Regions from separate parts of the Caballeronia sp. ATUFL_F2_KS9A genome, predicted to be linked through region 1. Evidence: predicted binding sites of a transcription regulator. Region 1 holds the regulator's gene; each other region holds the start of a gene.
The links. Region 1 encodes FliA, which starts transcription of late flagellar genes. Its sites were predicted from a motif close to CTAAAGTTTNNNNNNNNNNNGCCGNTA; they were not measured.
Positions count from the first base shown of each region.

Region 2: the regulator FliA is predicted to act here: its motif matches at 5,224-5,250, upstream of flgM (flagellar biosynthesis anti-sigma factor FlgM).
Region 3: the regulator FliA is predicted to act here: its motif matches at 3,357-3,383, upstream of motA (flagellar motor stator protein MotA).

Region 1 covers NZ_JALQEK010000022.1:1,847-9,894, reverse strand. Annotated here, with positions in the region: gene NCS67_RS12790 (cytochrome b/b6 domain-containing protein) at 1-405, opposite strand, end outside; gene NCS67_RS12785 (PepSY domain-containing protein) at 416-679, opposite strand; gene NCS67_RS12780 (thiamine pyrophosphate-binding protein) at 758-2,449, opposite strand; gene flhF (flagellar biosynthesis GTPase FlhF) at 2,746-4,518, shown strand; gene NCS67_RS12770 (MinD/ParA family ATP-binding protein) at 4,511-5,428, shown strand; gene NCS67_RS12765 (RNA polymerase sigma factor FliA) at 5,447-6,178, shown strand; gene NCS67_RS12760 (GGDEF domain-containing protein) at 6,185-7,279, opposite strand; gene NCS67_RS12755 (Rieske 2Fe-2S domain-containing protein) at 7,492-8,048, shown strand, end outside.
Region 2 covers NZ_JALQEK010000021.1:7,790-15,837, reverse strand. Annotated here, with positions in the region: gene NCS67_RS12700 (hypothetical protein) at 1-60, shown strand, start outside; gene NCS67_RS12695 (hypothetical protein) at 54-806, shown strand; gene flhA (flagellar biosynthesis protein FlhA) at 816-2,921, opposite strand; gene flhB (flagellar biosynthesis protein FlhB) at 2,918-4,126, opposite strand; gene NCS67_RS12680 (flagella synthesis protein FlgN) at 4,346-4,780, opposite strand; gene flgM (flagellar biosynthesis anti-sigma factor FlgM) at 4,861-5,202, opposite strand; gene flgA (flagellar basal body P-ring formation chaperone FlgA) at 5,373-6,671, opposite strand; gene flgB (flagellar basal body rod protein FlgB) at 6,912-7,391, shown strand; gene flgC (flagellar basal body rod protein FlgC) at 7,410-7,835, shown strand; gene NCS67_RS12655 (flagellar hook assembly protein FlgD) at 7,859-8,048, shown strand, end outside.
Region 3 covers NZ_JALQEK010000029.1:32,623-40,670, forward strand. Annotated here, with positions in the region: gene NCS67_RS15800 (Nramp family divalent metal transporter) at 1-1,318, shown strand, start outside; gene motB (flagellar motor protein MotB) at 1,379-2,359, opposite strand; gene motA (flagellar motor stator protein MotA) at 2,390-3,262, opposite strand; gene NCS67_RS15815 (helix-turn-helix domain-containing protein) at 3,502-4,320, shown strand; gene NCS67_RS15820 (hypothetical protein) at 4,452-4,724, shown strand; gene NCS67_RS15825 (hypothetical protein) at 4,817-4,984, opposite strand; gene NCS67_RS15830 (MFS transporter) at 5,051-6,493, opposite strand; gene NCS67_RS15835 (MFS transporter) at 6,609-7,901, opposite strand.

The sequences.
Region 1 (8,048 bases):
GACCTCGACCGCGATGGCGAGCCACGCATGAATCTCCTGCGGCCAGTCCTCGCCCCAGAACGCATCGAGCCGCATGATCCACCCGGACAGCGCGAGCGCGAGAATCAGGAACCAGAGAAGGAGCGCCATCAACCCGCCAAGCGGATTGTGCGAAACGTGATGGATCGGCCTGGCCCTGGCAAGCGACCTCAGATAGTCGACGAGATGCGAGCGCGTCGGCCACCACGCCGAAAACCGCGCATGACGCGAGCCGACGAAACCCCAAACGATACGCGCAACGACAAGCCCGGCCGCGACATACCCGAGCACGCGATGCGTGGAATCCGTCGGTCCGAACAGATTCCACAAGACGATGCCCGCGACGGCCCAATGCGTCAGCCGGACGAAGCCGTCCCAGACTTTCACGGCGCGAGCGTCATTCGACTTCCGACTTCACGACCGCCAGCGTCTTCGTGTCGTAATAGATCTCTACCTTCTTGCCGTTCTTGTCGTGACCGTAGATTTCGTAGCAGTTGCCATCGACCTTGAACTTGCGGATCTTGTAGCCTTGCGCTTCAAGCTGCGCCTTGGCATCCGATTCCTTCATCCATTCGCTCTTCGGATGCGCCGTGCAATCCGCCTTCGCGAATGCCGCACCCGAAAAGCCCAACGCCAACGACAAAGCCAGAACCTTAAGCATCGCTAACTCCCGGTGTTTTCGAACTGGCTACTCTACTGCCACCGGAAGCGCGCTGCAAGCAGCTTGAAAGTTTGTCCGCTAGCGCTTGCCTTGCTGGCGAATTTGTTCGAGTGTCGCGCCCGGCGTGCTCTGGTCCCGCGGAATGCGAATCTCGATCACCGCGGGCAAGCCGGATTCCCGCGCGCGCTCGAACGCGGGCATGAACTGCTCCGTCGATTCGACCAGCTCGCCATGCGCGCCGAACGCGCGCGCATATGCGGCGAAATCCGGATTCGTGAGCTCCGTCCCGTGCACGCGATTCGGATAATGCCGCTCCTGATGCATGCGGATCGTGCCGTACTGCGCGTTGTTCACGACGATGAAAATCACCGGCAGCCGATACTGCATCGCCGTCGCGAGTTCGTTGCTCGACATCATGAAGCAGCCGTCGCCCGCAAACGCGATCACCGTGCGGTCCGGATACAGCGACTTCGCGGCGATCGCGGCGGGCACGCCGTAGCCCATCGCACCGCTCGTCGGCGCGCACTGCGACCGGAAATGCCGATACGAATAATGCCGATGCAGCCACGTCGCGTAATTGCCCGCGCCGTTCGTCAGGATCGAATCGGCGGGAATCGTCTCGGCGAGCTGACGCATGATTTCGCCGAGCTGCACATCGCCCAACATCGGGCGCGGCTTGCGCCACTCGAGATACGCGGCGTGCGCGGCTTCGGCGCTGCCATCCCATGCAACGCTGGCGGGCGCTTCCAGCGAAGCCAGAAGAGACGCGATCTCCGGCATGCCCGACACGATGGGCAATTCCGCGCTATACACGCGCCCGAGTTCCTCCGCGCCCTGATGCACGTGGATGAGCGTCTGCTTCGTCTTCGGGATATCGAGCAGCGTGTAGCCGCCCGTCGTCGATTCGCCCATGCGCGGGCCGAGCACGAAGAGCACGTCCGCATCGCGCACGCGCGCGGCGAGCGCCGGATTGATCCCGAGGCCGACATCGCCCGCGTAGTTCGGATGGTCGTTGGAGAGCGTGTCCTGAAAGCGGAACGCGCAGCCGACCGGCAGTTTCCACGCTTCCACGAAGCGCGCGAAGTCCTGCGTCGCCTCGGCGGTCCAGCCGCTTCCGCCCGCGATCACGAACGGCTTCTTCGCGTTCGCGAGCAGTTCGCGCAGGCGCTCCATCTGCGCCTTCGACGGCGACGCCGCCACGCGCTGATATCGCGGCGCGGGCGGCACGGCATCGACAGTTTCGGTCAGCATGTCTTCCGGCAGCGCGAGCACGACCGGACCCGGACGGCCGGACATCGCCGTGTGAAACGCGTGGCTCATGTATTCAGGCACGCGGCGCGGATCGTCGATCTGCGCGACCCACTTCGCCATCTGCCCGAACATGCGCCGATAGTCGATTTCCTGAAACGCCTCGCGATCCATGTGATCGCGAGCGCATTGGCCGATGAGCAGGATCATCGGCGTCGAGTCCTGAAACGCGGTGTGCACGCCGATCGACGCGTGCGTCGCGCCCGGCCCGCGCGTCACGATCGCGACGCCCGGCTTGCCGGTGAGCTTGCCGACCGCCTCGGCCATGTTCGCCGCGCCCGCCTCGTGGCGGCAGACGATCGTCTGAATCTGCTCGGTCTCGTCATGCAGGGAATCGAGCACGGCGAGGAAGCTCTCGCCGGGCACGCAGAACACGCGCTCGACGCGGTGATGGACGAGCGCATCGACGAGCAATCGCGCGCCGGTGGTTTGATCCTGTGAGGAAGGGACAGCGGACGTCATGCGAAGAAGTCTCCTTTGATTGTCCGGCGCGGCTTCGATGCGCGCGGAGCCTAAAGCTTACGCCGCCGCGCCCACGCGCGGAAACGGGCGAAGCGGAATCTTTTTCCGGGCAAACGCCCGCCCTTGCGATGCACGGCGCGCTTCCATCAGCCGAAATACCCCTTTTTCTCACCCCTTATCCAGCGATGGACAAAGACTCAAGTTCGCAATAATGGCTTCACTGAAAAGCGGACACGGCAACGAGCCAAGTGGGTCCGCTTGCTAAAGATCGCAGTTTCACCTCATCGGGGGCAAGTTTGAACATTCGTAAATTCATCGGCGCGAACAGCCGCGACGCACTGCGCCAGGTTCGTGAAGCGCTCGGCCCCGATGCCGTCGTGTTGTCCAATCGCACGCTCGATGACGGCTCGGTCGAGATCGTCGGCGTCGCGGACAGCGACATCGCGTCGATCTCGCCCGCCGCGAAGGAACAGGCAGCACGTTCGGCGGGCACGTCGCGCGCCGCGCTGGCCGCCGCTGCAGCCGCGATGCCGGCGAAGCAGTCGGCCGCGAATCCGTACGCGAGCGGCGATGTGTTCTCGTCCGTCTTCGGCGCGAACACCGATGCGGACGATGAATTTCACGCCGAGCCGGAAGCTCGCGCAGAAGACGACACGCCGCCGACGATGGCCGATTCCAATCCGTGGCTGATCGAGCATGCGAAGCGCATCGCGCAGCAGGCGTCGATGCCGTCGAACCGTCCGCTGACCGCGTCGGCTGCGATCGCACGCGGCATGGGCGTGCCGGTCCCGGTGACTGCGCAAGAGACGCGCGTCGAAAAGACGGCGGACTCGGCCCGCTACGCCATGCGTCAGCAAACGAAGCGCGCGGAAGCCGCCGTCGAGCCGAAGGTCCAAACGCCCGACTGGGCACGCGAAGCCGCGCAAATCGCCGCGCGCCGCGCCGCGCAGAAGATCAACGCGAGCGCGCCGCACGCCGAAGCAGCCGAGGCGAACGCCGCGCCGGCATCGAAGGAACACGCATTCGATGGCTTGCCCGCGAACGCGGCGGCCGTCGTCACCGAAGCGATCCGCACGCGCATGGAGCAGGTCGTCAACGAAACGGTGATGAACGAGCTTTCGTCGATGCGCTCGATGATGGAAGAGCACTTCTCCGGTCTCATGTGGGGCGAGCGCCAGCGCCGCAACCCGACGGGCGGCGCGCTCACGAAGCGTTTGTTCGCCGCCGGTTTCTCGGCGCAGCTCGTCCGCATGATGGTGGACAACATGCCGGAACTCGAGAGCGTCGAAGGCGCGCTCGAGTGGGTGCAGCAGGTGCTCGAATCGAACATTCCGGTGATGGACAGCGAAGACGCGCTGATGGAACGCGGCGGCGTGTTCGCACTGATGGGCCCGACTGGCGTCGGCAAGACGACCACGACGGCCAAGCTTGCCGCGCGCTGCGTGATGCGCTTCGGCGCAAGCAAGGTCGCGCTGCTCACGACCGACAGCTACCGTATCGGCGCGCACGAGCAACTGCGCATTTTCGGCAAGATTCTCGGTGTGTCGGTTCACGCGGTGAAAGACGGCGCGGACCTGCAACTCGCGCTTTCGGAACTCCGCAACAAACATATCGTGCTGATCGACACGATCGGCATGAGCCAGCGCGATCGCATGGTCTCGGATCAGATCGCGATGCTGTGCGGCGCGGGTCATCCGGTGCAGCGCATCCTGCTGCTCAACGCGACGAGCCACGGCGACACGCTCAACGAAGTCGTGCAGGCCTACAAGAGCGCCGCGGACCAGCCGCCGCTCGCGGGCTGCATCCTGACCAAGCTCGACGAAGCGACGAATCTCGGCGGCGTGCTCGATACGGTCATCCGCTACAAGCTGCCGGTGCATTACGTGTCGACCGGTCAGAAAGTGCCGGAGAACCTGTACGTCGCGACCAAGCGGTTTCTCATCAAGAGCGCGTTCTGCATCCCGCGCGACAACTCGCCCTTCGTGCCGCAAGACGAAGAAACGCCTGCGCTGCTGTCCGCGTTGTCCGCGCGCGCCACGACCGAACTGCATGAGGTGCACTTTGGATAAGTTCGTGCTCGACCAGGCGGAAGGCCTGCGACGGCTCCTTACGCGCGCCGGTTCGCGCGTGGTGGCGATCGCGGGCGGACCGGCGGGCATCGGATGCACGTCGGCGGTGGTGAATCTCGGCGCGGCGCTTTCCATCCACGGCAAGGACGTGCTCGTGATCGACGAGCACCGCAACGCGGGATCGGTGAGCCGTCTCGTGGGCACCGAAGACGCGGGCGCGCTCGCCTCGGTGATGTCGGGCCGGCGCATGCTCGGCGATGCCGTCGAGCGCACGCCGTTCGGCTTCTCGCTGATGGCCGCGCCGCGCGACGAACGCATCGTTCACGATGCCGCGCAATGCCGCGCGTTGCTCGACGGTCCGGCGGACATCGTGCTGATCGATGCGCAACTCGATCGCCACGGCGCGCTGTCGACGCTCGCGGCGCAGGCGCATGACTTTCTTATTGTGACGCGGGTAGCCGCGTCGGCGATCACCGAGGCGTATGCGTGCATGAAACGACTGCACTACGCCCATGCGATCGGCCAGTTCCGCGTGCTCGTCAATCACGTGCAGAACCCGGCCGACGCGGCGGTCGCGTTCGACAACCTGTCGGGCGTCGCGAGCCGGTATCTGGCCGTGTCGCTCGTGCAGGCGGGATATGTGTCCGAGGATGCGCGCGTCGCTCGGGCGATGGAACTCTCACGCTGTGCAGTCGAAGCGTTCCCGGCCACGGCCGCGGCGCGCGACTACCGCGCAATCGCGGCGGAGCTCCTGCACTGGCCGATGCGCCCCGCGCCTTATATGCGCGATGCGGGCGGCCAGGCCGACGCGCGAAATCCGGTTAGCGACTCTGTACAGGGCGCGCGGGAGGCGTCGCATCGTGCGGCTGCGCTTCACGACTTTGCATTGAGCAGCACGGCGTCGATGTGATCAAGATAGGTGACCAAGATGTATAACGCCCAAGGCAAACTCTCACAGTCGGAAGTGCTGACGAAATACGCACCGCTCGTTCGACGGCTGGGGCTTCAACTCGTCGCCAAGATGCCGGCGAGCGTCGATCTCGACGATCTCATTCAGGCCGGCATGATCGGCCTGCTGGACGCGGCGAGCCGCTACAAGGAAGATCAGGGCGCGCAGTTCGAAACATATGCGAGCCAGCGCATCCGCGGCGCGATGCTGGATGAGCTCCGCGCGAACGACTGGCTGCCGCGCAGCATGCGCAAGACGTCGCGCGAAGTGGAATCGGCGGTGCACAAGGTCGAGCAGAACCTCGGCCGCGCGGCGAGCGAGCAGGAAATCGCCGAGCACATGAAGATGCCGCTCGACGAATATCAGTCGATGCTTCAGGACTTGCACGGCAGCCAGCTGATCTATTACGAAGACTTCGATCGCTCCGCCGACGACGAGCCGTTCCTCGACCGCTATTGCGTCGATCGTTCGGATCCGCTGTCCGCGCTGCTCGACGACAGCCTTCGCGGCGCGCTGATCGAAGCCATCGACAAGCTGCCCGAGCGCGAGAAGCTCCTGATGAGCCTCTATTACGAACGCGGCCTGAACCTGCGCGAAATCGGCGCGGTGATGGAAGTGAGCGAGTCGCGCGTGTGTCAGTTGCACAGCCAGGCGGTCGCGCGTCTGCGCACGAAGCTGCGCGAGCAGGCGTGGACGAGCGTCGAGGCCTGACGTTCTCTAGCTGATCTCGAAGTCCCGCGTCTCGGCGAAGACCGTTTTCCCTTCGCCGAGACTTTTCGCGCGGTACATCGCGCGGTCGGCGGCGCGCAGCACGGCGGTCATGCCGGTTTGATGCGCGGACGCCGCGCTCGAAAGCAGGCATGCGCCGATGCTCGCCGATACCGACACCGGCCGCTCCTGCACCGACGTAATTTCGCCGAGCGCCGAATGGATGTTGTCGGCCACCGACAACACGGCGTCGCGGTCGCGCATCTGATGCGCGAGCACGACGAACTCGTCGCCGCCCAGACGCGCGATGGTGTCCGACTTGCGCATGCGCTTCGCGAGCGAGTCCGCGAAGGCTTGCAGCAGCAGATCGCCGACGGCGTGACCGTAGGTATCGTTCACTTCCTTGAAGCCGTCGAGATCGATCAGAAGGAGCGCGGTGGCGTGATCGCCATTGGCTTCGGGCGCGTTCATCGCGCGATCGACGACTCTTTCCAGCGCGTACCGGTTCGACAGACCCGTGAGCGGATCGGTCGATGCCTGACGCGCTAGATCGCGATTCGCGTTGCCGAGCCGATCGACGAGCACGCTCAGATACACCGATGCGCCGAGTACGCTCAGCGCGAGCCCGATCGCGGCGGGAAGATTCTCGTGCCACCACGGCTGCCAGACGGCCATCGCCGTGACGATGATGAGCGCCGTCGCGCACGATACGGCGAGCGTGCGCTTGCCGTATCGGCATCCCGAACCGATCAGAAACCAGAACATCACCCAGAGAAGCGGCAGCGCCGTTGCGCCGCCCGCGGCGAGCGCGAGCCCGAGGATCGTCTGATCGGCGATGGTCGTGACGGTCAGGCGCGCAACAGAAGGCGCGCTCATGCGGCTGACGATCAGAAGCGTGATCGCCCCATAAGACACATAGAGCGCGACGAGGCGCGTGGTCAGGAAGGCATCGTGTGAAGGGCGGAGCCACGCGAAAACGCCGTAAGCCAGAAGAACCACCGCTCCCATCCAGACCCGCAGCGTGGCCTGCTCGCGTTCCGGATTCCGGTGTTCGGACCATGCGAAGGCATAAGTCCGGCGTGCCGGTTGATGCGCCTGCTCCATACTGAACCCCTGGATGGTGATTTCTTTCTTTTATCTTGCTGCCAAGTACTGCGGCCCCGTCGCATGGCATCGGCTGAATGGAGTGGTATCGAGTTGCACCGAGCGAGCGATCCGCTATTTTGCAACGTTTTGCGAAGACGCTGTGTTTCGTGTAAGAACAGCTTAAGAACGTCCATTTCTCATTCACGGCGATGCGCGACGAATCCATTTCTTTGGCTGCCGAATGGCTGCCCGTTTGCAATAGCGAAGACGTGCCGGAAGGCGGCGCGCGCGGATTCATCGTGGCCGATGAGCGGATCGTCGTGTGGCGGGACAGCATCGGCGCGGCGCATGCGTGGCGCGATTACTGTCCGCATCGGGGCGCGCAGTTGTCGCTCGGGCATGTGATGCGCGATCAGATCGTGTGTCCGTATCACGGCTGGAGTTACGACATCGAAGGACAGTGTTTGCGGATTCCGTCGAATCCTTCATTGCGTCCGTCGAAGCGCGCGTGCGCGACGACTTTCGTTTGCGAAGAGAAGTACGGCGTTATCTGGATGTGTTTCGGCGAGCCTGCGTATGCGCTCGATTTCTTTCCCGAAGCCGTGATTCCCGGTGGCCGGCGCATCAATCTCGCGCCGCAGACGGTGAGGTCGTCGGCGCCGCGCGTCGTCGAGAATTTTCTGGACATGGCGCATTTCTCGTTCGTGCATGCGGGGATTCTGGGCGAGGACACGCATACGGAAGTGCCCGATTACGAAGTCGTCGCGAGCGATGAAGGTCTGGAAGC
Region 2 (8,048 bases), on a different contig from region 1:
CGAGCGACAGGCATCACGATCTCTAACGAGCAAAACGGTCAAGGCGATTTATTGTGTTAGCCGAATTCCTGAAGCGAACGGTATGCGCGCTCTTCGAAGTTCACGAAGATCCGCGTGACGTGTTTCGCATCGTCACTCCGCTCGAGTATCCGGGCACCGGAGATCGCGTGGTGGTTCGAGTGCGCGTTCGCGATGGCGCGTTTTCGATCGACGAGAACGGTGAGGCTTGCCTTTGCGCCAGCATGATCGGCGGGGACGTCGAGTCCGGCGCCGTCGAGCAGTGGTCGCAGAGCCTTTTGCAGTACAGTCCGGCGCGTCTTTGCAACGACGAAGTCATTCGCGCCACGACAATGGACGAGCGGCTGGTGGTCCCCTACGTGTTTCGCGTGGCCGAGGCGGCGCAGCAGCTTTACGGTGTGGCGACGTCGCGCGTCGAACGCCGATCGGGAAGTGATTTCAAGGGACGCTTGTCACGCACGATTGCCGACATAGCCCAAGAATTCGACTTGAAGCACTATGCCGAGGTCGAACTGCCCATCTCAGGGAAATTCATCGCGGACCACGTGATCGAGACGCCGACGCCGTCGATCGTCATTGCAGCCATGAGCGACACGCGACTCCTGGAAGGGGAATTGATTCACATGCAGTATCGCGAGGCAAAGAAGTCAGGGCACATACTGGCGATCGCCGAGAGTCAGTTAGCCGTCGGCAAGGCACAGTTCGAACGCGCCAACTACTACACCTGGAAGACCGTCGTCTTCGATGCGCGAAACCTTCGAAGTCTGATCGGTTCGGTCCTTCATTGAAGCGGAACATCACGCCCCAATCAAATTCACCACCTTCACATTCCTCGTATCCGGCACTTCGGCATACGAGATCACCTTCAACTGCGGCAAGCTCCGGCGCAGGAACCGCGCCAGCATCGCGCGCAGCGAATGCTGCACGAGCAGCACCGGCGGCAAGCCCAGGTTCTGCTGACGCATGATCGCGTTTTGCGTCGAGTTCATCAGCGTCTGCGCGAGTCCCGGTTCCAGTCCCGGATTCGGACCCGTCGACAATGCCTGCGACAGCACGCGCTCCAGCGTCGGATCGAGGCCCATCACCTGCAGATCGTCGTTGCCCGGATACCACTGCTGCGTGATCGCGCGGCCCAGCGCGAGACGTACCGCCGCCGTGAGATCGTGTGCATCCGAAACACGCGGCGCGTGTTCCTGCAACGCGTCGAGAATCGTACGCATGTCGCGGATCGGCACGCTTTCGTCCAGCAGGTTCTGCAACACCTTCTGCAGCGTCGTAAGCGAAATGACCTTCGGCACGAGATCTTCCGTCAGCGAAGGCGTGTCCTTGCCGATGCGCTCCAGCAGCGCCTGCACTTCCTGACGGCCGAGCAATTCGGCAGCATGCGTCACGACGAGGTGATTCAAATGCGTCGCGACGACCGTGCTCGCATCGACGACCGTGTAGCCGTAGACCTGAGCCTGTTCGCGCAGATTCGTATCGATCCACACCGCCGGCAGACCGAACGCCGGATCCTGCGTCTGCGCGCCCGGCAGCGCGGCCGAGACCTGTCCCGGATTGATCGCGAGCCACTGACCCGGAAACGCCTCGCCGACGCCCACTTCCACGCCCTTCAGCGCAATGCGATAACCGTTCGGCCGCAGTTCGAGATTGTCGCGAATGTGGATGACCGGCGGCAAAAAGCCGATTTCCTGCGCGAATTTCTTACGGATGCCCTTGATCCGCTTGAGCAATTCGCCGTCGCTGTTGCGATCGACGAGCGGAATCAGGCGATAACCCACCTCGAGCCCGAGCGGATCGATGAGCGACACGTCCTCCCAACTGGCCTCGGCATTTTCGGCGGAAGCCGCAGCCGCGCTCGCCTGGAGCGGCGTGACATCGGTGACGGCGCTTTTCTTCTTCGCTTCGGCGCGCTTGTTCATCGTGCGCGCGGCGTAGATGAGGCCGCCGCCGAGCAGCATGAACGCGAAGTGCGGCATGCCCGGAATCAGGCCCATCACGCCGATGATCACGCCTGTAATCATCAAGACGCGCGGGTTCTGGAACAACTGGCCGGTCAGCTGCGTGCCGATGTCTTCCTCGGTCGCGACGCGCGACACGATTACGCCCGCCGCCGTCGAGATGATGAGCGACGGAATCTGCGCGACGAGGCCGTCGCCGATCGTGAGCAGCGTGTAGTTGGTCGCCGCGTGCCCGAAGTCCATGTCGTGCTGGAGCATGCCGACGATCAGCCCGCCCACCACGTTGATGACCATGATGAGCAAGCCCGCGATCGCGTCGCCGCGCACGAACTTCGACGCACCGTCCATCGAACCGTAGAACTCGGCTTCCTGCGCGACCGCCTGACGGCGCTTCTTCGCCGTTTCCTCGTTGATGAGACCGGCGTTCAGATCGGCGTCGATGGCCATCTGCTTGCCGGGCATCGCATCGAGCGTGAAGCGCGCGCCGACTTCGGCGATACGTCCCGCGCCCTTCGTGATCACCATGAAGTTGATGATCATCAGAATCACGAACACGACGATACCGACCGCGAAATTCCCGCCGACGAGAAAGTGCCCGAACGATTCGATCACCTGACCGGCCGCGTCCGGGCCGGTGTGACCCTCGAGCAGCACGATACGCGTCGACGCGACGTTCAGCGACAGGCGCAGCAGCGTCGAGAACAGCAGCACGCTCGGGAACGCCGCGAAGTCGAGCGGCTTTTGCGTGTACATGCTGACGAGCAGCACCATCACCGACAGCGCGATGTTGAAGGTGAACAACAGATCCAGCAGGAACGCCGGCAAGGGCAGAATCATCATGCCCAAGATCATGCAGATCAGGATCGGGCCGGCTAAGGCGCGAAGGTTCTGCGTGCCCAGCGCGTCGGGCCGTTTGGCGAAAAATCCAGCGCGCGCGTTCATGCTGCGGCTCCATTGTCAGTGTTGTCGCCAGCCAGGGCTTCGGCAGCTTCCTGATCGGCGTCGGCGTCGGAAACGCCGCCTTTGTCCAGTTCCTTCGGCACCTCGAGATCGGACGGTTCGTCCGGCTTGATGCCGCCATCTTCCTTGTAGCGCTTGAGCTGGTAGACCCACGCCAGCACCTGCGCGACCGCGCCGTACAACGCGCCCGGAATCTCGCGGTTGATCTCGACGTTGTGGTACAGCGCACGCGCGAGCGGCGGCGCTTCGAGCAGCGGCACGTTGTGCTCGCGGCCCAGTTCGCGGATACGCGCCGCGACCAGATTCACGCCCTTCGCGACCACCTTCGGCGCGCGCATCTCGCCGTCGGCGTACTTCAGCGCGACGGCGAAGTGCGTCGGGTTCGTGACGATGACATCGGCGGTCGGAATCGCCTGCATCATCCGGCGACGCGCGGCCGCGCGCTGCTGCTGGCGGATCTTGCCCTTGATGTGCGGATCGCCTTCGTTTTCCTTGTGCTCGCGCTTCACTTCTTCCTTGCTCATGCGCAGCTTCTTCGCGTGCGAGTAAAGCTGATACGGCACGTCGACGGCCGCGACGAGAAACAGTCCGCCGATCGCCATCGCGCAGCACACGAAGATCATGTGCATCGCGTCGGCGAGCGCGAGATCGAGCGGCTTCGTCAAAAGGCCGAGCACTTCGGCCTTGCGGCTCCACATCGCCCAGCCCGCCATGCCGCCGACCACCGCCGTCTTCAAGAGCGACATGCCGAGCTGCACCGGGCCTTGCATCGAGAAAATCTTGCCGAGACCGCTGATCGGATTCAGACGCCCGAAGTTCGGCGCGAGCGGTTTCGTCGTGATGAGCCAGCCGCCGAGAGCCATCGGCGCGACGAGCGCGGCGAATCCGGTCAGCAGCAGCACGGGCAAAACGGCGAAGAGACCTTCCCGGCCCGCGTTCGCCGCGCCGATCATCATCTGGTGCGTGTCGAGCACCGTCGCGTGATCGAACGTGAACGCGCCGCGAAGAATCGTCTGCAAATGCTGGTTGATCGGCCCCGACAACGCCCACACGCCGAAAAAACCCGCCGCCAGCAGCGCGAACGACGCGAGCTCGCGCGAACGCGCAACCTGACCGTCCTCCCGCGCCTTTTCCAGGCGCTTGGGAGTCGCTGATTCGGTTTTTTCGAGATCGCTTTCTTCTGCCACCGGGCCTTACTCCATCGCTTCCATCGGTTTCACATGCGAGCGGCAGGAAGCCGCTTTTTGATGAAAGCGATTATTGCGGAAGGCGTCGAGCAGCCATCGGCGGATAAAGCCGGGGAAAAGGGGGTTATTCGGCCGATGAAAGCGCGGGAAACAAAAGCGGCGCGCGCCTCGCGAGAAGCGCGCGCCGTTCGAGAGGCGAGAAACGGCAATGACAGGCGATCAGGCGCCGGGCACGCGGCCGTCCGGACCGTAGAAGCCGCCCTTCGACGGAGCGACCTGCAACGCGGCGAGCGCCTTGCGGTTGTATTCCATGCGGGTGCGGATCAGCACGCCGTTGTTGTTGTTGCCCTGTTTCGCGCGGCGGGCCGCGGCGGTGAGCAGCGCCCATTGCTCGGCGATCTTGCTGTCGCCCGCAGCGGCCGCTTCCATGCCGACGAAGCCGCCGGGAAAGCCGAGCGCGTTCAATTGTTCGTCGCGCGCCTTTTCGAGAGCGGAGATGCGTTCGGTGAGCGCGGTCTTGTTCTCGATGATCGTCGGCAGCGCCGGAAGCGGCTGCGCGGCGATCAGCGCTTTTTCCTCGACCTCGAGGAGGGATTCGAAGGCCAGAACAGCGGCGACTTCTTCGGTGACAGTGGCAAGCAGGGCGTCTCTCATTGCATCGCTCGAAAAGCGGTTTGAAAAGCCGCCCGGTGTCGCCAACGCTCGCCGTCACGCGCAAGGCGCGACGGAAGCGTTCAGCCGCCGGTCGGCGGGGTTCTCGTTTGCAGCAGGTCGCGAGCGGTGCTCAAAATGCCGTCGGCGATCTTGCTGGTGTCCATCTTCAGGCTGCCGTCGCGGATTGCGGCCTTGATCGACTCGACTTTCGCCGTGTCGATGTCCGAGCCGCTCGATGCGCGCAAGTCGCTCGAAACCGACGACAGACTCACCGTCGAATTCTTCGCCGGGCTCGCGCCCGCTTGCGATTGCTGCACGGTGCCCGCGGCACCTTTCGCGTCGTTTTGCGACGCGCGCGGCAGATTGTCTTGAAGGCCAGCCAGATTGGTGTTGCTATTCGATTCGATCTTCACGATGTCCATTCCCGAACGTGTTGAGTCCTTTAACGGCGACGGGTCTTGAAAACTTTACCCTGACGCCGGACTGCCAACTGCCGTTCGCTCTGCCTATCGCGCTCTGAGCCTTATGTGGCGGGCATCGAGCGCATTTGCAACAAAATGAAACAAGTGTGGGGGACCGAACACATCCCGTTTTACAGGGCCACTTCCACCGTCTGACTGTCCTTCACGATGCCGGTGATGATCTGGCCACCGGCGGTTTTGACGCGTACTTGCTGGCCGGGCGCCGCGTTGTTCATCACGGTGCCGTCGGCGGAAATCGAGAATCCGGAGCCGCCGGCGACGACGTGCACGGTCTGGCCGATCGACACCGACGTCGACGCGCGCAGCATGTCGGTGCGCAGCGGCAGGCCGGCCGGCACGCGCGACAGTGCGACTGCGCCGACGGCCTGAGCCGGATCGGTGACGATGGCCTGCGGCATCACGGTGAGATCGCCGTCGCGGGCGACGAGATCGGCGTTGTTCAGCACTTCGCCCGGCGCGATTGCGCGCGCGGCGGTGTAGTAAGTGGCGTTGATCGATACGCGCGCCTGCACGTAAAGCGTCCACGGACGCTCGCCGACGCAGCGCACGCCGACCGTCAGTCGACCCCAGAGGCGCGCGCCCGTCGGCATGAACGGATCGAGCGCCGAGCACGCCGCGAGACCGCGCGGAAAGACCGGCGTCACGGTGATGTCGACCTTGCCCGGCAAGCCGGCGGCCTGCTGCTGAAGAAAGTTGAGCGCGGTGAGGCGGATCGATTCGCCGTCTTGCATGGTGGCGGCTACCGCTGCGGCCGGCGTTGCTGCTGCCGCCGACGGATTGAAGCTCACGCGCTTCATCGGCGAAGCGGTGGCGGCGACGGGCGTCGCGGGGCTGGCCGCGACGGGTTTGACGCTCGCGCCGCGGACGACGCCATCGTCGCGCGTCACGACGACGGGCATCACCTCGCGCGAAGCGGATGAGGCCGGCGCTTTCTGAAGCGCAGGCGCCGCAACCGCAACCGCGCGCGCAGGCTTCGCTTCGCCCGGTCCGGGAATCACGATCATGCCGCTCGCGTCGTTCATCGCGTCGTTCATCGCGCTGTTCATCGAATCGTCGGCGGCGTCGGCGCGGGCGTCGAGTTCGAGCGCGGCGTTGCGCATCGCGGCGTCGGCGGCTTTGGTCGCGGCGCGATAGCCGCTCGGGCCCGGACGCGTCATTTCAGGCGCGGGCGCCGCGGCAACGGGCGTCGCGGCGCGTGCCGTCAGCTTTTGGGCCATGTCGGCTGCGGCGGCCGGATTGGTTTCGGCGTTGCCCGGAATGACGATCGGGCCGTCGGCCTGCTGCGCCTGTGCGAGCGCAGCCACGCCCATCCATAGAGACACGCCGGCCAGACCGCGCAGCGTGCGGCGCGCGAACGTCGCTGCGGCGCGAGCCGTAGGGTTCGATGCACGTTTCGCGGACCTGCTCATCGACTTTCTCCGTACCTGATTCGATCGGGCCGCAAACGATGCGGCGACTGCATTGATCCGTTTGCGGCGGGAAAAAGACCCGCAATCGGCAACGAGACGAATTCTAGATATCGGCCGGATAACGCAAGCGTCGAATAGAGGCCCCGTTTCCCGGTTATTCGTCGGATTAGTTATTGCGCGCCGCTCCTAAGATGCGTGTCATGCAAAAAGGCCCCGGCGCTGCCGACAGGAGAAACCGCAATGCTTGACAGACTCGACAAGGAATTCGCATTTGGCCGCGAGGCGCTCGACGTGCGCGCGTATCGGCAGGAATTGCTGTCGTCGAATATCGCCAATGCCGACACCCCCGGCTACAAGGCGCGCGACGTCGACTTTTCGAGCGCGCTCGCGGGCGCGCTCAAGCAGGGCGGCAGCGCATCGAACGGCTCGACGCTGAAGATGGCGCAACCCGTCCGCGTCAGCACGAGCGGCGGCATGGCGACGACGGCCAAGGGCCACATGAGCGGCACGTCGACGCTGTCCGCGTCGGGCGGCCCGAGCGACGACTACGGCAAGCTCGCCTATCGCGTGCCGAGCCAGCCGTCGCTCGACGGCAACACGGTCGATCTCGACTCGGAACGCGTGCAGTTCGCGGACAACGCGCTGCACTTCGAGGCGGGCATGACGGTGCTGTCGTCGCAAATCAAATCGATGTTGTCGGCGATTACGTCGAACAGTTGAGCGCAGTAGGAGAAACACATGCCTTCCTTGATGAACATCTTCAACGTCGCCGGCTCGGCGATGTCAGCCCAGGCGCAGCGCCTGAACGTCACCGCGTCCAACCTCGCGAACGCGGACAGCACGACCGGCCCCGACGGCAAGCCGTACAAGGCCAAGCAGGTCGTGTTCGCGGTCGATCCGCTCGGCGGCGCGAAGACCGCGTCGGGCCAGCAGGTCGGCGGCGTGCAGGTGACGGGCGTCGTCGACGATCCGAGCCCGATGAAGACCAGCTACGACCCGAGCAACCCGGCGGCGAACGCGGACGGCTATGTGACGCTGCCCAACGTCGATCCGGTGCAGGAGATGGTCAACATGATTTCCGCGTCGCGTTCCTATCAGGCGAACGTCGAGACGCTCAACACCGCCAAGCAACTGATGCTCAAGACCCTGACCATCGGAACCTGATAGAGACACTCAAGGAACACAACGTGACGACCAGCACAACCATCGGCAGCAACGGCACCACGGTGTCGCAGACGCTGCTCGACACCATGAACGGCGCATCGTCGAGCTCGTCGACGTCGTCGACCTCGGCGACCGGCGCGCAATCGGCGTCGGATCTGCAGAACACATTCCTGACGCTGCTCGTGACGCAGCTCAAGAACCAGGATCCGACGA
Region 3 (8,048 bases), on a different contig from region 1:
GCCGACCACGGCCACCGCGCCGTTTTGCCCATCGGAAGTCAAAGGCTCCGTCGCCGTTTCGCCGGGCGCGCCGCTATGGAAGAAGCTCCTGCAATTCGCGGGGCCGGGCCTGCTCATTTCCATCGGCTATATGGACCCGGGCAACTGGGCGACGGATATCGAAGCCGGCTCACGCTATGGCTATAGCCTGCTCTTTGTCGTCGTGTTGTCGAGTCTTGCGGCGATGGTGCTGCAATGTCTTTCGATGCGCCTTGGCATCGTCACGGGAAAGGATCTCGCGCAGCTATCGCGTGAGCGTTACGCGAAACCGGTCGCGAACGTGCAATGGATGCTCGCGGAGTTATCGATCATCGCGTGCGATCTCGCGGAAGTGCTCGGCGGCGCGCTCGCGTTTCATTTGCTGTTCGGCGTTTCGCTGATGTGGGGCGTGGTGCTCACCGCATTCGATACGCTCATCGTGCTGGGCCTGAAAGGCAAGAACTTTCGCGATCTCGAAGCCATCATGCTCGGGCTCATCGCGACGATCGGCGTCGGTTATATCGTCGAGCTCGTGCTCGTCAAACCGCATTGGCCTTCGGTTGCTGCCGGGCTCGTGCCATCGATTCACGCGTTGAGCGATCGCGAGCCGCTTTATCTCGCGATAGGCATTCTCGGCGCGACCGTGATGCCGCATAACCTGTATCTGCATTCCTCGATCGTGCAGACGCGCGTGGTGAATCGCGATGCGAAGAGCCTTGCATCGGCGATCAATCTTTCGCGGCTCGATACGATCGTGTCGCTCGTTCTCGCGCTGCTGATCAATGCGGCGATCCTGATTCTCGCGGCATCGGCATTTCACGCGACGGGACACACGCAAGTGACCGAGATCGAAGATGCGTACAAGCTGCTTGCGCCTATCGTGGGAACCGGGCTTGCGGCGATTCTCTTCGCGGTGACGCTCTTTGCATCGGGCCAGAGTTCGACGTTCACCGGGACCATTGCAGGGCAGGTCATCATGGAAGGGTTCCTGCAACTGAAAATCCCGTGCTATCAGCGCCGATTCATCACGCGGGCGCTTGCGCTCGTGCCAGCGTTGATCGGCGTGTACGTGATGGGCAACGGCGCGGTCGGCAAGCTGCTCGTCGCGAGTCAGGTCGTGCTGAGCCTGCAACTGCCGTTCGCGCTTTATCCGCTGATCCGGATGACGAGCGATCGCGGCCTCATGGGAGCGTTCTCGAACAAACCGTTCATGAAGCTCGTCGCGTGGGCGCTGTTCGTGGTCATCAGCGCGGCGAACGTCTGGCTCGTGGTGCAGACGGTCGCGGAGTGGCCCGGCTGAAATGAAAAGCGCCATGCACGATTCGATGTGCATGGCGCTTCGTCAAGCCGCGAGCGTTGTCTACTTCACCACCGCCGCCGGCGCATCCGACTTGACCGAGACCGGCGCGGGAAGCGCCGCTTCGACAGGCCGCGTTTCATCGACCGTGGTTCTGCCGCCATCGCGGAAGAACGCCTGTTCCGCGGCCTTGTTCAGCACGAGAATACTGATCCGCCGATTCGTCGGCTCGTCGACGACATCCTTGTTGAGCGGCAGCACGTCGGACAGTCCGCGCACTTGCAGCACCTTGCTTTCCTTCATGCCGCCCGCGACGAGCGCGCGCCGCGCGGCATTCGCCCGCTCGCTCGAAAGCTCCCAGTTCGAATAGCCCGCCTGACCGCCGGAATAGGGCACTGCATCCGTATGCCCCGCGATCGACACGCGGTTATCGACATCGTTCAGCGATGCGCCGATGTTCGTCAGAATCGTCGTCACATAGCTTTCGAGTCTCGAACTGCCCGATGCGAACATCGGCCGCTTGAGCGAATCGACGATCTCGATACGCAAGCCTTCACTCGTGATCGCGATGCGAATCTGATCCTTGTACGCGCGCAGCGCAGGCGTCTGCTCGATGAGCGCCATCAGCTTCTGCTTGAGTTGCTGCAGCTTGCGCAAGTCGTCCATCGCAACGGCAGCGCGCGCGATCGATTGCGGCACCGGTTGCGTCTGGGTCTTGTTGCCTTCACCCGGACGCGTGCTCGACAGATCCCTGCCGCCGCCCGCGATGACGCTCGTATGCGCCGACGCGCCGCCATCGTTGCCGAACAATGCGGAAAGCGGCGTATTGAAGTATTGCTCGATGCCTTCCTTGTCGTACTTCGATGTCGATCCGAGCAGCCACATCAACAGAAAGAACGCCATCATCGCGGTGACGAAGTCGGCGTAGGCGATCTTCCATGCGCCGCCATGATGGCCGTGTCCGTGCGCCTTCTTCTTGCGCTTGACGACGACAGTCGGCGCAAGCACGGACTGCAGCGGATCGCGTGACGGTTTCTCAGCCATGTGCGTTGGTCCTTTGCGTACCCGATGTCATCACGAAGCCGCCTTCGGCATCTTGGTGGCACGAACCGCGTCGTCGAGTTCCTTGAAGCTCGGACGATCGGCGGTAAAGAGCACCTTGCGGCCGAACTCGACCGCGATCGTCGGCGCATAACCGTTCATCGATGCGAGCAGCACGGACTTCACGCACTGGAACGGCTTCGCTTCGGCCGCGCCCTTCGCGTTGAGCAGGTCCGCGAGCGGGCCGATGAAGCCGTACGCCAGCAGAATGCCGAGGAACGTGCCGACGAGCGCACCCGCGATCATCTCGCCGAGCACGGCGGGCGCGGCGCCGACCGAGCCCATCGTGTGCACGACGCCCATCACCGCGGCGACGATACCGAATGCAGGCAGGCCATCGGCCATTTTCTGAATGGCGTTCGCGGCGATCGAGCTTTCGGTGTGGTGCGTGTCGAGCTCTTCGTCCATCAGATCCTGCATTTCGAGCGCGTTGACATTGCCCGCCGACATCATGCGCAGATAGTCGACGATGAAGTCGAGCAGATGATGATCGGCCATGACGTGCTCGTACTTCTGAAAGACCGGGCTGGACTCGGGCGCATCGACATCGGCTTCGAGCGCCATCATGCCTTCCTTGCGCGCCTTCTGAAGCAGTTCGTAGAGCAATGCGATCAGCGCGAGATATTTCTCTTTCGTGTAGCCGCCGCCCTTGAACGCCTTCGGAATCGATTGCAACGTTTTCTTGAGCGTCGCGGTCGGATTCGACACGACGAACGCGCCGATCGCCGCGCCGAAAATACACAGCAGCTCGAACGGTTGCACGAGGGCCGCGAGGTGGCCGCCGACGCCGACGAAGCTTCCGATCACCGAGCCGATGACCAACAACCATCCGATGATGACAAACATGATTTCTCCGCAAAAGTCCGGGCGCCGCGGGCCGTGCGTGCTCGGGATTGAGACGCGCACGGCTCGCGACGCATTGTTCGCTTGTTGTTGGACTTATCGGCGCGAAAGTGCCGGAGATTTAGGGTGTCGCGCGCAAGTTTTTCTTCGCAAATGTTTGCGGCGTAAATGTTACGTTCGTTCGCGCCGCTTACTTTGCAGGCAATGGATCGCGTGATCATGTTTCGTCTAACATCGGTTGCATGAACTCGACCCTCGTACATCCGGCCGTTCGATCGGACGTCGGCGCGCTATTGCGCGAATGGCGTCAGCGCAGGCGCATGAGCCAGCTCGATCTCGCAGGCGTTGCGGACGTGTCCACGCGTCACCTGAGCTTCGTCGAATCGGGCCGCTCGCTGCCGAGCCGGGACATGCTGATGCGCCTCGCCGAGCAACTGGACGTGCCGCTGCGCGAGCGCAACACGCTGCTCGTCGCGGCCGGTTATGCGCCGCTTTATCGCGAGCGCGCGCTGGCCGATCCGCAACTTTCCGCTGCCAGGCGTGCTGTCGATCTCGTGCTCAAAGGGCATGAGCCGTATCCCGCGCTCGCGGTCGATCGTCACTGGACGATGATCGCGGCCAACGCGGCTTTCGCGCCGCTCGTCGCATCGGCGGATGCGCAATTGCTCGTGCCGCCCGTCAACGTGCTGCGGCTGTCGATGCATCCGCAAGGTCTCGCCGATGCCATCGACAACTGGCACGAGTGGCGCGCGCATCTGCTCGCGCGCCTGCGCCGGCAAATCGACGTGTCCGGCGATGCGACGCTCGTCGCGCTCTTGGCCGAACTGGAGGCGTATCCCGCGCCGCGTCACGCGACCCACGAGCCGCGCGGCGAGACCGATCCCGTCGTCGTGCCCTTGCGTTTGCGCACGCAGCACGGCGTGCTGTCGTTCTTGAGCACGACGACGGTTTTCGGCACGCCCGTCGACATCACGTTGTCGGAGCTTGCGATCGAAGCCTTCTTTCCCGCCGACGATTCGACCGCCGCCATCCTTCGCGAACTCGCCGACGCAAGACGTTGAGCTTGCGTCGCGCCGCGCATGCTTACAGAATTGAACCTAGTCGACATGCGCGGATCAATGAGAAAGCAGGCTGCGCGTCGCATGGCGCGCGGCCTGTGTCAGCTTTTGTCCAACCAACGCGGAAGGCAGCGATGATTCAAACATTCGAACAAGTGATCGGCGGGCAAACGATGCAGTTTTGCGCCAGCATCGCGGAGGGCGGCGGGCCGCTGCGCGTCATCATCAGCCGTGCGGATTCGGCGGAATCGCTCGTGATCGTCGAAGCGGACGGCATCATCGGCGCGATCAAGGCCGAAGTGGAAGCGCCCGATACGCTCGTCGCCGATGCCGTTCGCAAGGCGCAGCAGGAAGCGCTCATCGAGCGTGCGCTGGAAACCGGCGCGGTGCAGACCACTAGCCTGTAACGCTCTTCGTCCACGAGCATCAGTAAGAATGCCCGCGCCGCTTTCAAGGCCGCGCGGGCATTGCTTTATGCGCGCGATGGCCGCCCGGCGTTCTACATGCGCGGTTCGCCGTTTTTCGGATCGGCGGGCACCATTGGCGTCGCGGAATCCGGGCCGTCAGGCATGTCCGGATCTTCGGGGTTCGGCGCGGCGTCGGGATCGAGCAGCTTGTCCGGGTCCGGTTCGAGCGGCTCCTCGGGGGAGCGGGGCATTGTCGACATGGTGTTGTCCTCAAAAGATTCGCGGCTTTACCTGGGCGTTGCAACGGCCGTTCCCGACGTCCGTCTCTAGGTAACACGTTCTTCGGCGTTCGCGCTCGCCGGATTGTTAACATGACGCGCGATCGACGCGGCGCACAACAGAAGCGCGACGGAGATCGCCGCCGACCAGCGCACCGCATCGACGATCTGGTGCGCGCTCGCCGCGCCGTCGCCATAAGCCGCGAGCGCGCCGAACGCCGCGACGCCGATCGCGCCCGCCGCCTGCCGCGCCGTGTTGAGCACCGCCGACGCCGTGCCCGCACGCGGCTGGCCGACGGTGCCGAGCAGCGCGGTCGTCATCGCCGGGACCGCGAGTCCCATCCCCGATGGAATCAGCAGGAACGGCACGAGCAGCGCGGCCGTGGGCGTCGTCGCATCGACGAAGGCGAGCGCGGCGAAACCGGCGGCGTCGAGCAGCGCGCCGAAGATCATCGGGCCGCGCGAGCCGAAGCGCGCGACGACAGGGCCGCTCGCCAGGTTCGAGATCAGGAATCCGCCCGTCAGCGGCAGGAACGCGAGGCCGGTCTGCAAGGGCGTGTGACCGAGCACGCGCTGCAAATACAGGCTCAGCACGAAGACCATTCCATAGTAGGTGAGATTCACGCCGATACCGAAGGCCACGGCCGCGCTGAACGTGCGCTCGGCGAAGAGCGACAGCGGCAGCATCGGCGTGCGGCTTTCGCGCTCGATCGCGATGAACGCGCCGCCCGCCGCCAGCGCGAGCAGCAAAGCGCCGATGACGAGCGGATGCATCGGTCCGAGCGGGCGCAGTTCGATCACAGCGCCGACGAACGAGGCGAGCGCGACGATCCCCAGCGCCTGGCCGGGCAGGTCGATGCCGCGCGCACGACCGGCATCTTTGGGTCGCGCGTTTTCTATCCACGCTAGCGTCGCGACGATGCCCGCCGCGCAGATCGGCAGATTGACCCAGAAAATGCTGCGCCAGCCGAACGCCGCGATCAGCACGCCGCCGACGATCGGCCCCGCCGCGATCGACACCGCGCCCGCCGCCGTCCACAAGCCGACCGCTCGCGCGCGCAGACGCCGGTCGTGGCCGCACGCCGCATTCAGCAGCGCGAGCGAGTTCGGCAGCATCGCCGCCGCGCCGACGCCCTGCAAGGCCCGCGCGGCGATGAGTTGCGCCGCGTCGCCGGAAAAGGCGCACGCGAGCGACGCCAGCGCGAAAAGCGCGAGTCCGCCGACGAACATGCGCCGCGCGCGGAAGCGGTCGCCGAGCGAACCGGCCGAGAGCATGAGCGCGGCGAAGGCGAGCGCGTAGCTGTCGATGGTCCATTGCAGGCTCGCGACGCTCGCACCCAGATCGTGGCCGATGCGCGCGAGCGCGACATTCACGATCGAGACATCGAGTTGCGAGACGACGAAGCCGACGCTGGTCGCCGTCACGGTGAGCGTCTGCCGTGCGGACAGACGCGTTTCGGATGAAGAAAGATTCGAGTTCATGCCGGCCATCGTAGGCGCGCGGCGCGGCCGATGTTTCGGCATGGGCCGAAACGTGAAAGCGCAATGAAAAATGGCGCACCGCGTGAACGGTGCGCCACTTCGCGTGTGGAACGCTAACGCCGGATCAGCGCGCCTGCTTGATGAACAACGTCGTCAGCGCGCCGACCGCGCACAGTGCGCCGACGTAGATCGCGGGCGCCATCGGGCTCGATTTCATCATCAGCGAGACGACGATCGGCGTGAGTCCGCCGAACACCGCATACGCGACGTTGTACGAAAACGAGATGCCGGAGAAACGCACGGCCGCGGGGAACGACTTGACCATCACGAACGGAATCGCGCCGATCACGCCGACGAAAAAGCCCGCGAGCGCGTACCACGGCAAAAGCGCGGAGGCATCGGCCGCGACCTGCTGGAACATCATCCAGTACGTGACGGCGAGCGCCACGCCGCCGACGAAGATCGTCTTGCCCGCGCCGATGCGGCCCGCGATCGCGCCCGCCAGCACGCAGCCGATCGTGAGACACAGCGTCGCCGCGCAGTTCGCGACGAGCACCGTCGCCGGCGCGATGTGGAACTGCTTCTGCAGCAGCGTCGGCGTCATCAGGATCACGACGACGATCGCGGCGGAAAGCATCCACGTCAGCAGCATCGACACGATGACGGCGCGGCCGTGATCGCGCAGCACGGCCTTGAGCGGAAGTTCCGCGGCGAGCGACTTGCGCTTCTGCAACTCGGCGAACACCGGCGTTTCATGCAGCCAGCGACGCAGATACACCGAGCACAGACCGAAGATGCCGCCGAGCAGGAACGGCAGGCGCCACGCGAAATCGGCGACTTCGGCCGGCGCGAACGCCTTGTTGATGCCCGTGGCGATCAGCGAGCCGAGCAGAATGCCCGCCGTCAGGCCGGCCGTGAGCGTGCCGCACGCATAGCCGATATGACGCCCCGGCACATGCTCCGACACGAACACCCACGCGCCCGGCACTTCGCCGCCGACCGCCGCGCCCTGCATCACGCGGAACACGAGCAGCAGGACGGGCGCCATCAGGCCGATCGACGCGTACGTGGGCAGGAGGCCCATCAGGAGCGTCGGCACGGACATCAGCAGCACGGAAAGCGTGAACATGCGCTTGCGTCCGAGCAGATCGCCGAAGTGCGCCATGATGATCCCGCCGAGCGGGCGCGCGAGATAACCCGCCGCGAAGATGCCGAAAGTCTGCAATTGACGCAGCCAGTCAGGAATCGACGGCGGAAAGAACAATTGGCCGATGACCGGCGCGAAGAACACGAAGATGATGAAGTCGTAGAACTCGAGCGCGCCGCCGAGCGCGGCGAGCGTGAGCGTCTTGTAATCGCCGCGCGTGAGCGCACGGCTGGCCGCGCGCGGGGCGTCGGACAGAGGTGTTGCCTGCATCGGAAAAGAACCCGTAAGTGGAAAAGCCACGCATGACGCGCGGTAGAACGAGGCTTTGCCCTGCGGGAGTGACTAAACGCGCCGGGTGGACGCGAAGCGAAGGCCCGGGCGCGGAACGCGAACGATCCGGGCCGGAAGCCAGCGGGC